2 regions of the Paenibacillus sp. KS-LC4 genome follow, and region 1 is predicted to be linked to the other one. Evidence: predicted binding sites of a transcription regulator. Region 1 holds the regulator's gene; the other holds the start of a gene.
The links. Region 1 encodes CtsR, which represses protease genes until heat stress. Its sites were predicted from a motif close to ATGGTCAATAAAGGTCAAACA; they were not measured.
Positions count from the first base shown of each region.

Region 2: clpP (ATP-dependent Clp endopeptidase proteolytic subunit ClpP) is a predicted target of CtsR. The motif match lies at 1,419-1,439, and genes of this name have one in related genera.

Region 1 covers NZ_CP145905.1:5,657,128-5,661,551, forward strand. Annotated here, with positions in the region: gene V5J77_RS24025 (protein arginine kinase) at 1-1,056, opposite strand, end outside; gene V5J77_RS24030 (UvrB/UvrC motif-containing protein) at 1,081-1,605, opposite strand; gene V5J77_RS24035 (CtsR family transcriptional regulator) at 1,644-2,105, opposite strand; rRNA gene rrf (5S ribosomal RNA) at 2,595-2,711, opposite strand; rRNA gene V5J77_RS24045 (23S ribosomal RNA) at 2,832-4,424, opposite strand, start outside.
Region 2 covers NZ_CP145905.1:342,892-347,315, reverse strand. Annotated here, with positions in the region: gene V5J77_RS01580 (sugar-binding domain-containing protein) at 1-958, opposite strand, end outside; tRNA gene V5J77_RS01575 (tRNA-Arg) at 1,210-1,281, shown strand; gene clpP (ATP-dependent Clp endopeptidase proteolytic subunit ClpP) at 1,512-2,093, shown strand; gene V5J77_RS01565 (HPr family phosphocarrier protein) at 2,286-2,555, opposite strand; gene whiA (DNA-binding protein WhiA) at 2,653-3,582, opposite strand; gene V5J77_RS01555 (YvcK family protein) at 3,589-4,424, opposite strand, start outside.

The DNA.
Region 1 (4,424 bases):
ACTTCGCAACTGCTTGCGAATTAGTTCAGCCCGGCGATAATCCCGCTGCTCCGCATTCATCGTTTCCTTAAATACTTGCTGTAAGAAGCCCGGCTGCGTCATAATCAATAATTCATTCATAACTTGAGGCGTTATATTATCCAGCAAGCCCAGGTCAACGCCCAGCCTTACATCTGAAAGCCGCTGTGCCGCTTCCTTCGTATCCATAACAGCCGCATAGGATAAAATCCCATATGACCGCTTTACTCTATCTTCAATTCGCAGCTTAGACTCTGCTAGCAGCCGTATCCGAGCTGCTTTCTCATGTTCGATAATTTGTCTGGCTACGCTGTACAGGTTTTCAATAATTTCTGATTCGGATTGTCCGAGTGTAATCTGATTCGAGATTTGAAACACATTGCCAAGCGCCTCGCTGCCTTCCCCATATAATCCGCGAACCGCGAGTCCTACCTGTGTGACGGCCTGCAAAATCCGATTGATTTGCGAGGTTAGTACGAGTGCCGGCAAATGCACCATGATGGATACGCGTATACCTGTTCCAACGTTAGTCGGGCAGGTTGTTAAATAACCGCGTTTCTCATCAAAAGCATATTCGGTCTCCGCTTCAAAAATATCATCAATCTGATTCGCCAGTGTCCAAGCCTCCTGGATTTGAAAACCCGGATAAAGGCATTGAATTCGCAAATGGTCTTCTTCATTAATCATGATGCTCACCGATTCATTATCGCTGAGAATGAAGGCTCCGCCTCGAGATTCATTAGCCAAATTCGGGCTAATCAAATGCTTTTCGACCAATACACGCTTCTCCAGCTCCGTAAGCTCGGATAACACGATGGTATCGAAATGGCCGATCGGCTCAAGCTTTCCAGATGCTCCGATAGCAGCTAACTGCTCCATAACCTCAAGCGACTGCTCCTTCGTAGCAAGCAATGGGAACGGATAATGGTTCAAGTTTCTGGCGATCCGTATACGGCTGCTGATCACAATATCTGACTCTGGACCATCCCCTTTCATCCAATCGCTTAACGCTTGCTCTGAAAAACGACGACTTTTCAAGAGATATCCTCCTTACTTCACGACTTACAGCTCTGCTATTTTACGCTCAAGCTCACGAATACGATCCCTGATTTGAGCCGCACTTTCAAATTCTTCTTGTTCAATACAATCATATAGCTCGCGTCTGAGCTGATCAAGCTCACGTTTATTTTGCAATTGTCCTCCAGTGCGCTTCGGAATTTTCCCCGTATGCACCGTACTACCATGTACCCTTTTGAGCAGCGGATCTAACTTATCTGAAAAATGTTTGTAGCAGGCGCTACAGCCAAAGCGTCCGATCTTGCTGAACTGCGCATAAGTAAATCCGCATTCGTCACAGCGTATGACCGGGCAAGCCTTCGTCCCCGCCGAACCCGATGTTCCAGATGGATCAAAATCAAGCAGACCCGACAGCAAGCTGTGAATAGAGAAGCCATTCGCCGTACCCGGGATGCCTTCACCCCGTTCACGAGCGCAAGCTTCACAAATGTGAAACTCCGTCTTCTCCCCACCGACAATCTTCGTAAAATGAAGCGTTGCCGGCCTCTTGCCGCATTCCTGACAAATCAAGACAAATCACCCCTTTCCATGCACTTGCGCACGGTAAGTTATTTAACCAGAAGCGATATTAGCATCGCTCTCAGCAAACGGGCCCTTACCTCATCACGCAGCGGGAGCTTGACGGCAATTGTTTCCCGATCAATGGCTGCCCGCAGCAGCTGTGCTTCACGCTTCGTCACCAGCATCGCTTCTTCAAGCTGATAAATCAGCCCTTCCGCCACACTCTGCTCCACGCAATCTCCAATCGTCTGCCTGATATGAAATTGAATCGTCTGCAGCGCTGGCAACTCTACCCGCTGAATCCGGACATAGCCTCCGCCTCCACGCTTCGATTCGACCATGTAACCCTTCTCCAGTGTAAATCGTGTACTAATCACGTAATTAATCTGGGAAGGGACGCACGAAAATTTCTCAGCCAGCTCATTGCGCTGTATTTCCACCAAGCCTTCCGTACTTTCCTGAAGCATATTTTTTAAATACTGTTCAATGAGATCGGAAATGTTTCGCATATCACCAACCCCCCTGGTACTGCATGGAGCACAAGCTTTAGCTTATTCATATGCAGCTCCCACTGACTTTGACTTTCTTTGACTTTAATTTTATTATACGCAAAATTTAAGAAAGGTCAAGAGATGGAATCTTAATTTTCTGACTATTCATCCACCAGCATTTATACACAAAGCTACTACCTAGCATGATGCGAAAAAGCTCTAATTATACCCGACCTGCCTAGATCAGTTCTATTTATAAACAGGCTGTGCATAAAAAGTGAACGATTGTGCATAAATCCTATTTACAATTGCTCCATATAAGGTTTAATAAACTTACCCACATGTGAACAATTACACCATAACAGACTTATTCACGCCACAAAAAAATACTATGCACCTCATCCACGGCTGTAGATAAGTTGTGCACAGCATTTTCATTCTATGATTGTTAATCTCACTTATGTGACAACAAAAAACCTGTCGCAATGATTGCGACAGGCTTCTCGTGCTTGGCGACGTCCTACTCTCCCAGGACCCTGCGGTCCAAGTACCATCGGCGCTGGAGGGCTTAACGGTCGTGTTCGGGATGGGAACGCGTGGTTCCCCTCCGCCATCGCCACCAAACGGGTACTTTTCGCTGAGTTCCTTCTCGAATCAGCTTCGAAAAGATTCAACGATTATCAAAGTATTGCTACCTTGAAAACTGGATGCGAAAGACAAGCTCTGAAACTTTAGCGTATTTGTTAGGATAAGCCCTCGACCGATTAGTATTCGTCAGCTGCACGCATTGCTGCGCTTCCACCCCGAACCTATCAACCTCGTCGTCTTCAAGGGGTCTTACTAAATTGGGAAATCTCATCTTGAGGGGGGCTTCGCGCTTAGATGCTTTCAGCGCTTATCCCGTCCGTACTTGGCTACCCAGCGGTGCTCCTGGCGGAACAACTGGTACACCAGCGGTACGTCCATCCCGGTCCTCTCGTACTAAGGACAGCTCCTCTCAAATTTCCTGCGCCCGCGACAGATAGGGACCGAACTGTCTCACGACGTTCTGAACCCAGCTCGCGTACCGCTTTAATGGGCGAACAGCCCAACCCTTGGGACCTACTTCAGCCCCAGGATGCGATGAGCCGACATCGAGGTGCCAAACCTCCCCGTCGATGTGGACTCTTGGGGGAGATAAGCCTGTTATCCCCAGGGTAGCTTTTATCCGTTGAGCGATGGCCCTTCCATTCGGTACCACCGGATCACTAAGCCCGACTTTCGTCCCTGCTCGACTTGTTGGTCTCGCAGTCAAGCTCCCTTATGCCTTTGCACTCTCCGAATGATTTCCAACCATTCTGAGGGAACCTTTGGGCGCCTCCGTTACATTTTAGGAGGCGACCGCCCCAGTCAAACTGTCCACCTGACACGGTCCCCGAACCCGATTCATGGTCCTAGGTTAGAACTCCGATACGATCAGGGTGGTATCCCAACGTCGCCTCCACACAAGCTGGCGCTCATGCTTCTTAGGCTCCCACCTATCCTGTACAGATCGTACCAAAGTTCAATATCAAGTTACAGTAAAGCTCCATGGGGTCTTTCCGTCTTGTCGCGGGTAACCTGCATCTTCACAGGTATTAAAATTTCACCGGATCTCTCGTTGAGACAGCGCCCAAGTCGTTACGCCATTCGTGCGGGTCAGAATTTACCTGACAAGGAATTTCGCTACCTTAGGACCGTTATAGTTACGGCCGCCGTTTACTGGGGCTTCGGTTCACAGCTTCGGGTTACCCCTAACCGCTCCCCTTAACCTTCCAGCACCGGGCAGGCGTCAGCCCGTATACTTCGCCTTACGGCTTCGCACAGACCTGTGTTTTTGCTAAACAGTCGCTTGGGCCTTTTCACTGCGACCCCCTCGGGCTATTCACCCTACCGAGGTACCCCTTCTCCCGAAGTTACGGGGTCATTTTGCCGAGTTCCTTAACGAGAGTTCTTCCGCGCGCCTTAGCATGCTCTGCTCGCCTACCTGTGTCGGTTTGCGGTACGGGCACCTTCACCTGGCTAGAGACTTTTCTCGGCAGCCGGAGTGCATGACCTTCGCTACTGTAATTTTCGCTCCCCATCACAGCCCAGCCTTACGATGAGCGGATTTGCCTACTCATCAGCCTCACTGCTTGGACGGACTATTCCATCAGTCCGCGTCACTGCCCTTCTGCGTCATCCCATTGCTCATAACGGTTTACGGTGGTACAGGAATTTGAACCTGTTGTCCTTCCACTACGCCTTTCGGCCTCGCGTTAGGTCCCGACTTACCCTGAGTGGACGAGCCTTCCTCAGGAACCCTTAGGCTTTCGGCGG
Region 2 (4,424 bases), 940 kb from region 1:
AGCGCATCACTGCTGCGATCGCTTCGCCTTTGCTTTTGCCTCCAGCTACTCCGATAACAACTTCAGTCTTAACAATATCCTCGAGCCGTAATCCTACCGTCGGCATCTTGTGGACGACCTGCCCTCTGCGGTCAAAATAAAAACCGTAGGCTTCTGCAAGCGCGCCCTCCGCTTCAATACCCTGCATCGTCGCCTCATCAAGCTTCCTGCGCCGAGCCATCACCATAGCGTCTCCGATGCCGTGCACGACAATACGCGCCCTGCGGATCACCTCTATAATGTCCTGGATATTCGGTTCCTGCATAATGGGAGCATAAGCTTCCTCTCCAAGATGGTCAGGAACGTGAAGCAGCCGATAATTGGCACCTGTTCGCTTCGCCATGGTGGAAGCAATCGTATTCGCCTGATAGTCGACGCTTTCGCCAAGTCCGCCTCTTGCTGGCACGAACCAATTGGTTTTGAGCGGCGCCACAGCCGAAAGCTGATTCGCTACCTGAGCCGTCGTCGTCCCGCCTGTAACGGCAATGACATCGCCTTGCTCCATCGCTTTACGCAGCACCTGTCCTCCTGCTCTGCCAAGCTCCCGCTTCGTCTGTGCGGATACATCAGAGTCGCCAGCCACAACTACAACCTGACTAAGGCCAAAAAAACTTCTGATCTTCTCCTCAAGCTCAGACAAGCCGAAAATCGTCGGCACAAAAGGCTCAAACTGTTCAAGCAGTTCTTTGCCAGGTTCGCTGATCCTCATGCCGGAAGCATGGATTTCAAGCAAGCCCTGTGACTTTAGAAAGTCTGTTTCTGCTCGCAGCACCCTCTCCGTCATACCAAGCGTTGTCGCAAGCGTTCTGCGGCCGATGAGATCAGAGAGCATAACCTGGTGCAGTATCCTGTAGCGCTTCCTCATCACGTCGAGCAAATCTGGCAGAAGCTGCTGCTGCAATTCAATCATTTGGCGCATCTTCTAATTATTCACTCCACCCGTACTAAGTTAAGCGAAACTGATACTCAAGCATTGCGGTGGACATGAAACGTCCCACACTCCCGTTTTAAGTCCCACCTCTATTTTACCGAACTTGATCTCACATTTCAAGTCAACAATTTCATATGAAACCGTTTACTGACACGTTTTTTTCAAATTTATTTTTGTTAGCTGGCTTGATTTCTATACGTATTTAACCTATACTAAATCTTGCTGTTACTTTTATACATGCGCCCGTGGTCCAATGGATATGACGTAGGCCTCCGGAGCCTGAGATCTAGGTTCGATTCCTAGCGGGCGCGTTCTGATTGACTGATACCAGCTTACAGCAAGCAATAGGCGTTTATGATGCCGACAATGTGGCCACCCTGATGAAAGGGTGGTTTTTTTATTTCATTTTTCAGCTATGAAATGGCTGGTGCCTGAGAAAAATCTGATTTGTCTGACTATCTTTGACTTTTAACTTTTTATCCGCTATTATGTTGTTACGGCAATATCAATCTTGTTATTTTTCGGAGGAGGTTTACAGGATATGAATTTCGTTCCTATGGTTATTGAGCAAACTAATCGCGGAGAGCGCTCCTATGACATCTATTCCCGGTTATTGAAGGATCGTATTATCTTCTTGGGCTCGGGCGTCAATGACGTTGTAGCCAACTCCATCATCGCACAGATGCTGTTCCTGACAGCAGATGACCCTGAGAAAGACATCTCCCTTTACATTAACAGCCCTGGCGGTTCGATTACCTCGGGTATGGCTATCTATGATACGATGCAATACATCAAGCCTGACGTATCTACCATCTGTGTAGGTATGGCAGCGTCGATGGGCGCTTTCCTGCTTGCAGCAGGCGCCAAAGGCAAGCGTTACGCACTTCCGAACAGCGAGGTTATGATTCACCAGCCGCTGGGCGGCGCTGAAGGCCAAGCGAGCGACATCGAGATTCGTGCTCGCCGCATTATCAAAATGCGCGATCACCTGAACGGCATCCTATCCGAGCGCACAGGCCAACCGCTTGAGCGCGTGGAGAAAGACACCGATCGCGATTATTTCATGAGTGCAGCAGAGGCTTGTGAATATGGTCTCGTTGACAAGGTTATTGAGAAAATCTAAATCATCCATTAATCCTATGGGTGTATAAACAAAACAAACCCGGTTCAGGCGAATCGGGTTTGTTTTGTTATGAGCTTCTATTTCAGTATGCGTATCACGCAAAAAAACCGCCCCTGGATCAATCTGATCCAAAAGGCGGCATAGCCAACAGATATGGTTACGAGCAGACGAGTCTCTGCTGCATACGGCTTTTTATTGGTTCTCGAGCTCTTCCTTGCTGACTAATGCAGCTAAAGCGTTTACAGCCTGTTCTGCGTCCGAACCTTCCGCACTAATGAAAACTTCAGTGCCCGAGCTGATTGCCAAGCTCATAATTCCCATAATCGATTTGGCATTCACTTTCTTGTCGTCTTTCTCGACAAATACTTCAGATGAAAATTTATTAGCTTCTTGTACGAATAATGCTGCTGGTCTTGCATGAAGACCCGTTTTTAGTCGAACGACAACCGGAAGCCTTGTCATGGAAACCATACCCCCTATATCTTATTCAATCCTTAATTATGCCGATAATTTTAAACTCATTGTATCATTATACCATCGGAAACATGAAGTTAAAAGTTTAGCCGTTGCGTATTTTTTCAGCAAGTTCGTCAATTTTGCGAAGCCTGTGGTTTACGCCTGACTTGCTCACTGACCCTTTGAGCAGTTCTCCAACTTCCTTCAGGTTCAGATCGGGATGCTGCAAGCGGATTTCAGCGACTTCCTTGAGCTTATCCGGCAAGTTTTCAAGCCCTAGCTCGCGGTCCAGCAATTTGATATTATCAATCTGCCGCACGGAAGCGCCGATGGTCTTGTTCAGGTTCGCTGTCTCGCAATTGACGATTCGATTAACGGAATTGCGCATGTCGCGCATAATTCGAACATCCTCGAATTTAAACAGCGCCTGATGAGCGCCAATAATATTCAGCAACTCAATAATTTTCTCGCCTTCCTTAATGTAAAAAATAAAACCTTTCTTCCGCTCGATGCAGCGGGCATTCAGCTCGAACTTATTGGCCAGCTCCACTAATGAGCCGCAATACTCCTCATACATCGAAGAGATTTCCAAATGGTACGAGGAGCCCTCAGGGTTATTCACTGAACCTCCAGCAAGGAATGCGCCACGCAAATAGGAACGTTTGCAGCACGATTTCTTAATCATCGCCTTATCAATTCCGGAGTTGAATACGAAGCCCTCTGAAACGATATGAAGCTTGCTTAATATAGATTGTACCATTGTTGGTATACGTACGATATACACATTGTTCTTTTTCAGCCGCATTTTTTTCCGAACCAACAGCTCGGTGTGTACCTCAAAGTGCTTTTTGACCAGAGAATAAATACGACGGGCTATTGCAGCATTTTCTGTTGAGATGTCCAAAATGACTTTGCGGCTGGATAAGCTGACAGAACCATTCATCCGAATGAGCGCGGATAGCTCTGCAAGCTCACAGCAGGAATCCGCTTCAATAAGCGTGAGTTCCTTTTTTGTTTGTGCCGCAAACGACATGGTTTGTCACCTCTTTCTAATTATCCAGTTTTCCACTAGCTTATAAATATGATGGCTTAGACGCTCGGCATCATGCCTTAGAAACGTCTGGAATAAAACAAAACGATCCGCAATAATCTCGCAGCCCTTGCTGCGAATAGCTTCCAAATCAATAGCGACGGGCTTTGCGCCCATCTCTGCATATTTGGCTTCCACTTGCGGTGAAATTTCACCATTGTTCACAATGACATAATCGAATAATTGCAGGCCGATGTGGGCCTCAATCGCATTCATATGATCCGATACCGTATAATTGTCCGTCTCACCCGGCTGCGTCATCACATTGCATACAAACAGCTTGACGGCGCAAGACTCCGTAATCGCTTGTGCAAGCATCGGAACAATCAAATTCGGCATAATACTCGTATACAAGCTTCCCGGCCCAATTAAGATGGCATCTGCTTGCTCAATCGCTTTGACCGCTTCCGGCAACGCGTGCGCATTCTCCGTATCAATAAATACACGTTTAATCGCTTGACCCGCCTTTGGAATCATCGACTCGCCAATGACGATCGAGCCGTCGGCCATTTCCGCCTTAAGCACAATGGCCTGGGCTGCGGCAGGCAAAACCCGTCCGCGTACCGCCAGTACCCTGCTCAGCTCGCGTACGCCCGTCACAAAATCGCCCGTGATGTCAGCCATAGCAGCCAGCATTAAATTGCCGAGGCTATGCCCGGCAAGCCCTGTACCTGAATTGAATCGGTATTGCAGCACCTCTGCGAGCAGCGGCTCGGTATCAGCAAGCGCCATCAGCACATTGCGAACATCGCCTGGAGGCGGAATTTGCAGCTCATTGCGCAGCA